One region of the Geobacillus sp. LYN3 genome, then DNA from elsewhere that is predicted to be linked to it. Evidence: predicted binding sites of a transcription regulator. Region 1 holds the regulator's gene; each other region holds the start of a gene.
What was found. Region 1 encodes CtsR, which represses protease genes until heat stress. Its sites were predicted from a motif close to ATGGTCAATAAAGGTCAAACA; they were not measured.
Positions count from the first base shown of each region.

Region 2: the regulator CtsR is predicted to act here: its motif matches at 1,751-1,771, upstream of clpP (ATP-dependent Clp endopeptidase proteolytic subunit ClpP).
Region 3: the regulator CtsR is predicted to act here: its motif matches at 2,936-2,956, upstream of clpB (ATP-dependent chaperone ClpB).

Region 1 covers NZ_QCWL01000001.1:382,282-386,725, forward strand. Annotated here, with positions in the region: gene clpC (ATP-dependent protease ATP-binding subunit ClpC) at 1-1,698, opposite strand, end outside; gene mcsB (protein-arginine kinase McsB) at 1,698-2,786, opposite strand; gene mcsA (protein-arginine kinase activator protein McsA) at 2,791-3,339, opposite strand; gene DCC82_RS02025 (CtsR family transcriptional regulator) at 3,353-3,814, opposite strand; rRNA gene rrf (5S ribosomal RNA) at 4,040-4,156, opposite strand; gene DCC82_RS17410 (hypothetical protein) at 4,232-4,384, opposite strand.
Region 2 covers NZ_QCWL01000001.1:82,869-87,312, reverse strand. Annotated here, with positions in the region: gene whiA (DNA-binding protein WhiA) at 1-783, shown strand, start outside; gene DCC82_RS00485 (HPr family phosphocarrier protein) at 801-1,058, shown strand; gene clpP (ATP-dependent Clp endopeptidase proteolytic subunit ClpP) at 1,107-1,697, opposite strand; tRNA gene DCC82_RS00475 (tRNA-Arg) at 1,934-2,005, shown strand; gene rpoN (RNA polymerase factor sigma-54) at 2,235-3,548, shown strand; gene DCC82_RS00465 (glutaredoxin family protein) at 3,555-3,800, shown strand; gene DCC82_RS00460 (sugar-binding transcriptional regulator) at 3,923-4,444, shown strand, end outside.
Region 3 covers NZ_QCWL01000001.1:1,174,456-1,178,899, reverse strand. Annotated here, with positions in the region: gene DCC82_RS06145 (YjzD family protein) at 95-277, shown strand; gene clpB (ATP-dependent chaperone ClpB) at 328-2,922, opposite strand; gene DCC82_RS06135 (YjzC family protein) at 3,247-3,426, opposite strand; gene argF (ornithine carbamoyltransferase) at 3,545-4,444, opposite strand, start outside.

The DNA of each region.
Region 1 (4,444 bases):
ATCACCGAACATCGCTTCTGCAAGCGCTCTTGCTAATTCTGTTTTTCCAACACCAGTTGGACCGAGGAAAATGAACGAGCCAATCGGGCGTTTCGGATCTTTTAATCCAGCGCGCGCACGCCGAACTGCTTTGGCAACTGCTTTTACTGCTTCATCTTGACCAACGACGCGGGAATGTAAAATTTCTTCTAGTTTCAATAATCGTTCTGTTTCTGTTTGTGCAAGTTTTGACACCGGAATTCCTGTCCAGCTTGATACAACCATCGCAATGTCTTCCACTGTTACTTCAGAGTTTTCCTGCCCCTGTTTTTCTTTCCACGCGCGTTTCGTTTCTTCTAATTCTTCACGTAAACGTTGTTCCATATCACGCAAGGAAGCAGCTTTTTCAAATTCTTGGCTTTGTACAGCAGCATCTTTTTCTTTGCGTACTTCCTCAAGTTTTTGCTCAAGCTCCTTTAATTGTGGAGGAGCAGTAAACGAACGAAGGCGAACTTTCGAACAAGCCTCATCGATTAAATCGATTGCTTTATCTGGAAGGAAACGGTCAGTAATATAGCGGTCAGATAATTTTACTGCCTGAATGATTGCTTCATCCGAAATAGATACACGGTGATGCGCTTCATAGCGATCGCGCAATCCTTTTAAAATTTGAATCGATTCTTCTACCGTCGGTTCATCGACGTAAATTGGTTGGAAACGACGTTCTAATGCCGCGTCTTTTTCAATATATTTCCGATACTCATCCAATGTAGTCGCACCAATGCATTGCAACTCCCCACGGGCAAGCGCTGGCTTCAAGATGTTCGATGCGTCAATCGCACCTTCTGCACCACCTGCGCCAATAAGCGTATGGAGCTCATCAATGAAGAGAATGATATTTCCTGCTTGACGAATCTCATCCATCACTTTTTTCAGACGATCTTCAAATTCACCGCGGTATTTTGTACCAGCTACTACCGTTCCCATATCTAACGTCATTACTCGCTTATCGCGGAGTGTTTCTGGAACCTCATTATTTACGATTTGTTGCGCAAGACCTTCAGCAATGGCTGTTTTCCCAACCCCAGGTTCTCCGATTAACACCGGGTTATTTTTTGTACGACGGCTTAACACTTCAATAACGCGCTGAATTTCCTTGCTTCTGCCAATAACAGGGTCTAATCTTCCTTCACGAGCAATCGCCGTTAAATCGCGAGCTAAGCTGTCTAATGTTGGTGTACTTACGTGTGAAGCACCGCCTCCTGAATGACCAGAAACAGACTCATTGCTTCCAAGCAGTTGCAACACTTGTTGGCGCGCTTTATTAAGACTTACTCCCAAATTGTTAAGTACGCGGGCCGCAACTCCTTCACCTTCACGAATAAGACCTAGTAAAATATGTTCTGTTCCTACATAGGAATGGCCAAGCTTTCTCGCTTCATCCATCGATAGTTCAATTACTTTTTTCGCACGCGGCGTATAATGGATCGTATGGGAAACTTCATGGCCGCGACCGATTAACGATTCTACCTCTTTTTGAATTTTTTCTGGCCCAAGCCCTAAAGCCATTAATGCTTTTGCTGCAATTCCTTCCCCCTCGCGAATTAAACCTAATAAAATATGTTCCGTTCCAATGTTATTATGGCCAAGGCGTATTGCTTCCTCTTGAGCTAGCGCCAATACTTTTTGCGCCCGCTCCGTAAATCTTCCAAACATCATTATTCATCACCCTCCATCGCTTTTCTTTCTTCCATTTTTAGACGTTCGCGGATTAGTGCCGCCCGTCGAACATCCCGTTCTTCCGGTCTTAGCACGCCGCCTGCATACTGTTGTAAAAATCCAGGTTGAGTTAAAATCATCAGCTCATTTAAAATATTGCGCGAAATATTTTTAATATATCCTAAGTCAATTCCTAAACGTACATCAGACAAACATTGCGCTGCTTCTTTAGATTCAATAACACGGCTATTTGCTAATATCCCATAAGAACGGAATACTCTGTCTTCTAATTGTATGTTTAAAGTTTTGACTAATGTCTCCCTCGCCATTCTTTCCTGGGCAATTAATTGTTGAACAACGCTTTTCAAATCTTCCACAATATCCTCTTCCGACTTTCCTAATGTAATTTGATTTGAAATTTGGAAAATGTTACCTAACGCCTCACTGCCTTCTCCATATGTTCCGCGTACTACTAATCCTAGTTGGTTGATTGCTGGAATAATGCGGTTTATTTGCTGTGTTAAAACGAGAGCCGGGAGATGCATCATAACAGAAGCGCGCATCCCTGTTCCAACGTTTGTCGGACAGCTTGTTAAATATCCGAGTTTTTCATCAAACGCATAATTGACATGTTCCTCAATCCAATCATCAAGCTCATTAGCCACTTTTAACGCTTCTGTTAATTGAAGACCAGGAAATAAACATTGAATACGAATGTGATCCTCTTCATTAATCATAATGCTTATTTCTTCATTTTCTGAAAGCAAGCACGCCCCAAAAGGAGAATCTTCTGCCAAATGCGGGCTAATTAAATGCTTTTCTACCAATACCCTTTTTTCAATCGGTTGAAGCTCTGACATTTTTAACAATTCAAAACGACCGACAGACGGGTAAAAACGATGAGCAAATGTTTGCTCAAACAATGAAACAATTTGCTGTGCTTCCTCATTGTTAAATACTGTTGGAAACTGAAAATCAACAATGTTTCTTGCTAAACGGATACGGCTGCTTAACACGATATCAGAATCAGGCCCCTCTTGACTCATCCAAGAACTGACCGCCGTATTAAAAAACTTCTCAAACGACATATAACTACATCTCCCCCCCTCGACGTTGATGCAACTGATATTCAAGAGAGCGAATTTGATCACGAACCTCTGCCGCCTTTTCAAATTCTTCTCTCGCCACAAGTTCTTGCAGTTTTTGTTTTAACATAGCAATTTGCTTGCGCAGATGGAGTGTTCCACCTTTTCGTTTCGGTATTTTTCCAGCATGGGTTGTATTTCCGCTATGGAGTCTTTTTAATATTGGTGGTAAATATCTAGCAAATGTGCGGTAACAGTTTGAACAGCCGAAACGACCTGTTTTTGTAAACTGATGATAAGTCATTGCACACTTCTCGCATTGTAAAATATCGGTGCTTTGGAACGGGCTTGACGTCATTTCTTTCATTGGAGATGAAAAATTAAGCAGGCCAGCTAATAAATTATTAAAGGAAAAGTCATCATTTCCGTAAAACATAAACATATCACTATTCTCTTGAGCGCATTGTTCGCAAAGATGAAATTCGGTTTTTTCGCCGTTTATAATTTTCGTAAAATGCACTGTTGCCGGTCTTTGATTGCATTCCTGACATATCAACTTTATCCCCTCCCTACTTATATTTTAGCGATATCAACATCGCTCTTAGCATGCGTGCTCTCAATTCATCACGTTGGGGCAAATCGATGTATAATACAGAACGGTCCATTACGCTTAGCATAATCTTTGCTTCTCGTTCGGTAATTACTTTTTCCTCGACAAGACGATCAATAATATCTTCCGCATTTGATTGACTAATCCGATGCTGGATTAATTCTAACAGTTGATCAATTAACTGTGCTTCACTTTTTGTCTTCACTTTCATAATGCGGATGTAACCACCGCCACCGCGCTTACTCTCAACAATATATCCTCGCTCTAGCGTAAATCTTGTATTAATAACATAATTAATTTGTGAGGGAACACATTGAAATTTATCCGCAATTTCACTTCTTTTGATCTCCACAATTTCTTTGTCGCTCATATTTAATACCTGTTTTAAATATTGCTCAATAATATCAGAAATGTTTGGCACTCTACCTCCTCCTTACAAACCAAGTTGACTTTGACTATATTTGACCTTACTTATACTATATAGTTTATTATAAAAAAATGCAAGAGCCACTCACAAAAATGGCTAGTCATATGATTTCCTTTTTTTTCGAAAATGAAACATGATTTTAGGTAATAAAAGGAAAGGGTAAGCAAATATAGAAAAAAAGAAGCATGCCTTTCATTAAGGCATGCTTCTTTTTACATTGCCTAGCAACGACCTACTCTTGCAGGGGCGCTGGCCCCAACTACCATCGGCGCTGGAGAGCTTAACTTCCGTGTTCGGGATGGGAACGGGTGTTTCCTCTCCGCTATTGTCACTAGGCAATTATCTCAATTGGACATTTATTATTATATTCCAATCATCACGTTTGTCAAGAGGGATTTCGTTCCCTCAAAACTAGATAACCGTCCGTTTGGAAGAAGCCGTTTTGCATAGGCGGCTTCCGCTTTTCCGTTGTCTAGCTCCTAGCGTCCTCCGCTTTTCACTTTGTCTAGCTCCGGACGCCATCGGCTCGCGACGCTTCGGTCCCGTTGCGGCGGCAACAGCCACCTCACGGGCCCTCCAGCGCGTGTCGCCGATAGGCGGGCGTCCTCCACTTTTCGCTTTGGT
Region 2 (4,444 bases), 300 kb from region 1:
TTAAAAAAAGGGTATACGGTAACAGTAGAACTATTAGTTCGAAAAAAAATGCGCCTGAAAAAAAATAATGTATACATCGTTCGAATTATTGACGGCGCTCATGAACTATTAAAGGATTTAAAAATATTGAAGGAGGATTTTTCACTAATTCGCGTGATTTCACCAGAATTAGTGAAAAAAAAGTGCTGTAAGCGTTCTTATTTGCGCGGTGCGTTTCTTGCCGGAGGATCTGTAAACAATCCGGAAACGTCATCGTACCATTTAGAAATTTTTTCTCTTTATGAAGAACATAATAATTCATTATGTGAATTAATGAACAGCCACTTTTTTCTTAATGCCAAAACATTGGAACGAAAAAAAGGGTTTATTACGTATTTAAAAGAAGCGGAAAAAATCTCTGAGTTTTTAAATATTATTGGGGCACATCAAGCGTTATTGCGCTTTGAAGATATTCGCATTGTACGTGATATGAGAAATTCGGTAAACCGTCTTGTCAATTGCGAAACAGCAAACTTAAATAAAACGATTGGCGCAGCGCTTCGCCAAGTAGAAAACATTCGTTATATTGATGAAACCATCGGATTAAGCGCCCTTCCTGATAAATTGCGGGAAATTGCGGAATTGCGGATGATGTATCAAGACGTAACGTTAAAAGAATTAGGCGAGTTAGTATCCGGTGGAAAGATTAGTAAATCAGGAATTAATCACCGTCTGCGAAAAATTGATGAGATTGCGGAACGATTGCGGGCAGGTAAGCCTGTTGATTTTCATAAGTCATTATAAAAAAGGGGAGATGGAGAATGGTAGAGAAACAAGTAGAAGTGCGATTAAAAACGGGATTACAAGCACGCCCGGCAGCGTTGTTTGTTCAGGAAGCGAATCGCTTTTCTTCCGATATTTATCTAGAAAAAGACGGAAAGAAAGTGAACGCAAAAAGCATTATGGGGCTAATGAGCCTTGCGATCAGCACCGGTTCTGTCATTAAGTTGATTGCGGATGGTCCGGATGAAAACGAAGCAATTGAAAAATTGGCAAACTATGTACAAAAAGAAAAATAAAGAATGGGCTGCTTCTATGTCAAGCGAAGCAGCCTGTTTTTTCATGTTTTATTTTTCATCGATGCGTGTTAATACACGGTCGATAATGCCGTATTCTTGTGCTTTTTGCGCCGTCATGAAGTTATCGCGGTCTGTATCGCGTTCAATCACTTCGACTGGTTGGCCAGTATTTTCAGCAAGAATGCGATTTAACTTATCGCGCAAGAAGAGAATCCGTTTTGCGGCGATTTCAATTTCTGTCGCTTGACCTTGCGCGCCGCCAAGCGGTTGGTGAATCATAATTTCGCTGTTTGGCAAGGCAAACCGTTTTCCTTTTGCTCCTGCGGCAAGCAAGAACGCACCCATCGAAGCAGCCATACCGATACAAATTGTAGAAACGTCTGGCTTAATAAATTGCATTGTATCATAAATTGCCAAGCCAGCAGTAATCGAACCACCTGGGCTATTGATGTAAAGCGAAATATCTTTTTCAGGATCCTCGGCCGCTAAAAATAATAATTGGGAAACGATCGAGTTTGCCACTTGGTCATCAATTGGGCTGCCAAGAATAATAATGCGGTCTTTTAATAAACGAGAATAAATGTCATAAGCACGTTCTCCGCGGCTTGTTTGCTCAATAACTGTAGGAATTAAATTCATGAAGCTTCCTCCTTTACCAATCGCTTAATCGTATGTACCTCTATCATACCTAAATGGTCAATGAAGGTCAAACAAAAAATATTGGCCTTACTTTATTATTATTCGCTATAAACGTAGGACATCCCTTCTTTCATCATAACCTCTTTTTCATTTTTTAAACACATTTTCCCTCTTGCAATATAAAGGTGTTTTCAATATAATTGAATATGCAACTGATAATAGCAACTAAATATAATGCCCTCGTAGTGTAGTGGATAGCACGAGAGATTCCGGTTCTCTTAGCGTGGGTTCGAATCCTGCCGAGGGCGTATCAAGTGAAAACCTGCTGCGAAACGCAGCAGGTTTTTTTGTGCCTTGAATATAATATAATCAACAGTCTGGCTCGATGATCGACTGTTGGCGTACCAATCTGCCTTTTTGAATGACGGATAAAGTTCAGTCACCGCCAATGGTTTTATAAACAATAGGTTTAACAATTATTTTTTTATATACCGCCGGGGCGACAGTATTGTACAATAAAAAAAAGGGGGCTTGACAATGAGGGCCGAATTATTGCAGGAGCAGCGACTGAAGCTATCGCTTACAAAGGAATTGACTCAAGCGATTGAACTATTGCAATATTCTGCTGTGGAATTACAGTCCTTTTTGTATGAGCAGTCGTTGGAAAATCCTTTTCTCGAAATTCGCGACTACCGGTTAAAGCGAAACTTCCGCAACTTATCGGATAAGGAAAAACAGCAGTGGATTGAAAATATGAGCACTTATTCGGAAACGCTTTCATCATATTTAACTGCACAGCTTCCAGCTCTTTCGCTTTCGGAACACGAAGAACGCATCGTGCATTATATGATTGCTTGCCTTGATGAAGATGGGTATTTGCGGGTAAATATCGAAGAAATTGCAGAACGATTTGCTATTTCCAAACAGGAAGCAGAAAAAGCGCTTCAGATCATTCAGTCATTAGAGCCGGCTGGCGTTGGCGCCCGCAACTTGCAAGAATGTTTATATTTACAGTTAAAGCGCTTACCATATCGCGATGAATTCGCGGAACAGATTATACAGCACCATTTTTCGTTATTTGTCGAAAAAGCTTGGAAAACGTTGGCGAAACAACTTGGCGTGGATATCGCTTCATTGCAGCGTGTATGGGATTTAATTCGCACGCTTGAACCGCGTCCTGGCATCCATTATACAAAAGAGAGACCGCATTTTATTGTTCCCGATATAATTGTCCAACGCAGCGAAGAAGGTGATTGGCGCATTTTTTACAATGAAGATGTGCATCCGGAACTCATCTGGAATCGGGGATACGAGCAAAAGATTTCCAGCTGTCAAGACGGGCAGGTTCACGCGTTTGTAAAAGATAAATATCGCCAGTTTTTATGGTTAGCAAAAAGTCTGGAACAGCGCAAACAAACATTGCTGAACATTATGCATGTCATTGTCGATAAACAAAAACAATGTTTTGAAACTGGTTTTGCAGCCTTAAAGCCCCTTACAATGCGCGAAGTTGCGGAAGAGCTTGGCATTCACGAATCTACTGTCAGCCGCGCGGTAAAAAACAAATATGTTCAAGCGCCGTTTGGCACAGTGGAACTTCGCCGCTTTTTTTCAAGCGCTGTTTCTTCTGTTTACATGGATGAAGATGCTGCCTCTTCTGTAAAAGTAAAAATGTTTATCAAGCAGTTAATTGAACAGGAAAATAAGCAGCAGCCGCTTTCTGACCAAAAGCTCGCCGATTTATTACATGAGCAATACGGTGTGGTGATCTCGCGTAGAACGGTCGCAAAATATCGCGAACAACTGCATATTCCATCTTCTGCAAAACGAAAACAGTATGTAGGGAAGTGACAGCAAGTGGTGATCAACTTATACTCGAAAACAAACTGTCCGTTATGTGATAAAGCAAAACAAGTGTTGCAAGAACTGCAACGGGAATTCTCCTTTCACATCAATGAAATTGATATTTATCAAGATGATGCATTGCTGGAAAAATATCAATTGATGATTCCGGTTGTCGAAATCGATGGGGAAGAAGTAGCTTTTGGCATAGTTCAAAAAGATGTCATAAGAAAACGTTTACTCGAGGCGCAAAGTGGTTGAACATTATGATTCCTCCTGTTACAATGAAATTGTGCAGGGGGAATTTTTTTCACACAAGTGGGACACAATAAGTCATAGCGGGACAATTAATGTCCATATATTTTGCAAGGAGAAGGGGACCAATGCAATCATTAATTGAAGCGCAAAAAAAATTATTGCCCGACCTTCTTGAAGTTATGCAAAAAAGATATCGTATTTTGCACTACATTTCGCTGATGCAGCCAATCGGGAGGAGAGTACTGTCGGGCAGTTTAGGAATAACTGAGCGTGTGCTTCGTTCGGAAGTGCAGTTTTTGAAAGAGCAAAATTTGCTAACCATCAGTTCCGCTGGCATGAGTTTGACCCAAGAAGGCAAGGAATTGTTGCATGCGCTCGAGGATGTCATGAGAGAAGTATTAGGTCTAAAAGATTTAGAAACAAAATTAATGGAGAAACTTCATATTGAAGGGGTTATCGTTGTTGCTGGAGATAGTGACCTTTCTCCTTGGGTAAAAAAAGAAATGGGAAGAGCTTGTGTGACCTGCATGAAAGAAAGATTGACAAATGGCGATATTGTGGCAGTGACTGGAGGAACAACCCTTGCCGCTGTTGCCGAGATGATGACTCCCGATACGAAGCTAAACAATATTTTATTTGTTCCTGCA
Region 3 (4,444 bases), 790 kb from region 1:
ATGCGGAACGAAAAAAAAAGTACGGGTATATGCCTAAAAGATCAAGTTGTGGTAAGATAAGAAAAGGAAGCTAGAGAGATTGGGGGGAAGAAGCATGCGGCTTTTTTGGACGTTTTTCTGGACGTTCCTTTTAGTGCAAATGGCTACATACGTCATTGGCTCTATGCAAGGAATTCCATATAATTTTTCAACAGGGGCTTTATTAGGGGCGATCTTTACTATTTTGGTTATTATTGTAGCAAGCTTGATTCCTGATGAACCGATAGAACACCACTAAGAAAAACTAACAACAAGGCTGTCCTAAAATGAAGGACAGCCTTGTTTCTATTATTGGACTTCTACAACGATTTGCCCGTTCCGATAATCCACTACAACCGTGCTGTAGTCTTTCACACGTCCGGCGACAATTTCTTTTGCAAGCGGTGTTTCAATTTGCTTTTGCATAAATCGTTTTAACGGACGCGCCCCGTAAACTGGATCAAATCCAGACTCGGCGATATATTCTTTTGCTTTATCTGTCAAAGAAAGCGAAATATGACGGTCGCTAAGCCGTTTCGCTAATTCGTTCGCAAACTTTGTCACGATTCCTTTTATTTCATTCATGGTTAACGGCTTAAATAAAACAATGTCGTCGATTCGGTTTAAAAATTCCGGACGGAAATGCGCGCGCAATTGCTGTAATACTTGCTCACGCGTCTCTTCTTTAATCTCTCCATTTTCCGTAACTCCTTCTAGCAGTAAATGCGACCCGATATTCGATGTCATAATCACAACCGTATTTTTAAAATCAACGGTACGTCCTTGCGAGTCAGTAATACGCCCATCATCCAGCATTTGCAATAAAATATTGAACACTTCTGGATGCGCCTTTTCAATTTCGTCTAACAGGATGACGGAATACGGTTTGCGCCGCACCGCTTCCGTTAGCTGTCCTCCTTCTTCATAGCCGACATAGCCCGGAGGAGCTCCAATCAAGCGAGAAACAGCATGTTTTTCCATATACTCGGACATATCGATGCGGATCATTTGTTCTTCACTGTCAAACAACGCTTGTGCGAGCGTTTTTGCTAGTTCTGTTTTCCCGACTCCTGTCGGTCCTAAAAAGATAAAGGAACCAATCGGACGATTAGGATCTTTAATGCCAGCACGCGCCCGCAACACCGCATCAGCAACAAGTTCAACCGCTTCATCTTGACCGATGACTCGTTCATGCAGCAATTCGTGCAGACGCAATAACTTTTCCCGCTCTCCTTCGACTAATTTCGTTAACGGAATTCCCGTCCATCGCGAAACGATTTCCGCAATTTCTTCCTCTGTTACTTCTTCGCGGAGAAGACGACCTTCTTGACTATTTTCATTCATTTGTTGTTCAAGCTGCTTTAATTGTTTTTCTAACTGCGGAATGCGGCCGTGACGAAGTTCTGCTGCTTTATTTAAATCGTATTCATTTTCCGCTTCTTCTAATTCCCGCTTTGCTTTTTCCAGCGCTTCGCGAACGTCACGCACGCGCTGGATAGCTTCTTTTTCCTGCTGCCATTGCGCTTTCATACTGTTCGCTTTTTCCCGTAAGTCAGCCAGCTCTTTGGTGAGCGCTTCAAGACGTTCTTTACTCGCTTCGTCTGTTTCTTTTCGCAATGCTGCTTCTTCGATTTCCAATTGCATGACGCGGCGCATCACTTCATCCAGCTCCGATGGCATGGAATCCATTTCGGTACGGATGGTCGCACATGCTTCATCGACTAAGTCAATCGCTTTGTCAGGCAAAAATCGATCCGAAATGTAGCGATCGGCCAATGTCGCCGCCGCAACAAGGGCACGGTCATGAATTTTTACACCGTGATGAACCTCAAACCGCTCTTTTAAGCCGCGCAAAATCGAAATCGTATCTTCCACGCTCGGTTCTTCGACAAGAACTTGCTGGAAGCGCCGTTCGAGTGCCGGATCTTTCTCAATGTATTGCCGGTATTCGTCAAGTGTGGTTGCACCGATGCAATGCAGCTCGCCGCGCGCCAACATCGGCTTTAACATGTTGCCCGCATCTATCGCTCCTTCTGCCCTTCCGGCACCGACAATCGTATGCAATTCATCGATAAATAAAATAATTCTCCCTTCGCTTTTCTTTATTTCATTCAATACCGCTTTTAGACGTTCTTCAAATTCGCCGCGAAACTTCGCCCCGGCGACGAGTGAACTCATATCTAACGCAAAAATCGTTTTGTCTTTTAATCCTTCGGGAACGTCTTTGCGGACAATGCGCTGGGCCAGTCCTTCGACGATTGCTGTTTTTCCGACCCCCGGCTCGCCGATTAACACCGGATTATTTTTCGTTTTCCGCGATAAAATGCGAATAACGCGGCGAATTTCGCTATCGCGGCCGATCACCGGATCGATTTTTCCTGCTTTCACTTCAGCGACTAAATCGCGGCCGTATTTTTTTAATGCTTCATATGTAGCTTCTGGATTTGGACTTGTCACGCGCTGATTCCCCCTTATTTCCGTTAATACGTGCAACAATGAAGAACGGTTAATGTTGTACCGATGAAAAAGCCGTCCGATATCATCGTCCTCCGATGTAAAGGCAAGCAGTAAATGCTCAACAGAAATATATTCGTCTTGCATATTTTTTGCTTCTTCTTCCGCTTTTGTCAACAATCGCTGCAGCCGTTGGGACATATAAAGGTTTTCCGCACCAGCCCCAAGCACTTCTGGCTTTTTCTTTAACAACATTTGCAGTTCATGAGTGAATGCGTCTATATTAACTCGAAGCAGTGTGAAGATTCTTCTCGCAAGCCCTTCTTCTTGCTGCAATAATGCGAGCAGCAAGTGTTCGACATCGAGTTGCTGATGATGGCGCCGAATGGCAATCGATTGAGCCTCAAGAAAAGCCTCCTGCACTTTCTCCGTAAACTTATTTGCGTTCATCGACTTTCCCTCTCTTTTGACCTTTTTTGACCTTTAAGTATATTATAGCGGATGCCGACTTTTCTTTTCAAATAGAAAGCCACTCCAATATAGGAATGGCTTTGTAGTGGGGAATATACGGAACCGGGATGACGGCATTTCGCCGTTGCCCACAGGACGTGGGCAGCCTTTAGGCGAAATTGGGCCGCCTCCGCTTTTCTTCTTGTCCAGCTCGGCGGCTAGCTCTCTTGTGCGAAATAACCTTCTCCCTTGAAGTGCAAGCACTTCAGCGGTCGAAGAACATTTCGCTTCGAGAGCTGTTCGCGCCGCCTCCGCTTTTCTTTATTATGGTTTTCTCTTATATGTCCAGTGGCGATTGTGATTTGATGTTTCCGGGAACGTATCTCCTGCTTTTAGTTTTATTTTTTTTGGATTTTTGACGTTATCGCCTGTTTCGCCAATTTCAATATATATACCGTTGTTCGGCGCTTTGTCGCCTGGTTGGAAATGGCGTTGTTGGCCCATTGCAGCATCCCCCCTTATCCGAAGTATATTTTTATCATTCCCGTCTGTTCCTTTGTTCATAACCATACAAATAATGGCTGCATGAAAAAAGCACCGGCATATCTCCGGTGCGATTTCGTCATAATAACGATAGTAAAATCGCCTTCTGTACGTGAAGCCGATTTCCGGCCTGTTGGAAGACAAACGAATTTGGTCCATCAATCACATCGGCTGTTACTTCTTCATCGCGGTGGGCTGGCAAGCAATGAAGAAACATATAATCAGGTTTTGCATGTTTTGCTAATTCGCAATTGACTTGAAACGGTTGAAACACCGCAAGACGCTGCTCGCTTTCTTGTTCTTGCCCCATGCTCGTCCATACGTCTGTATAAATGATGTCCGCGTTGGTGACCGCTTCGACTGGATTATGCGTGACTGCAACATTCGCTCCTGTTTGTTTTCCAATTTGCATTGCCGCATTTACATACTTCTCTTTTGGCTCATAACCAGCCGGGCAAGCGATCACACAGTCCATGCCAACTTTTGCAGCCGCAATCATAAGCGCGTGTGCGACGTTGTTGCCATCACCGACATAGGCAAGTTTCAATCCTTTTAACGTGTTCTTCACTTCATAAATCGTTAATAAGTCAGCCAGCGCTTGACACGGGTGATCATCATCGGTCAGTCCGTTAATAACCGGAATCGTCGCATATTCAGCGAGCTCCTCCAATTTTTGATGAGCGAATGTGCGAATCATAATCGCGTCAACATATTGCGATAATACTCTCGCCGTATCGGCGATCGTTTCTCCTCGTCCAAGCTGCAAATCATTGCTATTTAAATAAAGCGCACTACCACCGAGCTGGGTCATTCCCACCTCAAATGATACTCTCGTGCGGGTGGATGGTTTTTCAAAAATCATCGCTAACGTTTTTCCAACAAGCGGAGTATACAATTGTCCGGCAAGCTGTTTTTGCTTTAATTCCTTGGCAAGTGTCAACAAATAATGAATATCTTCTGTTGAAATGTCCATTAATGT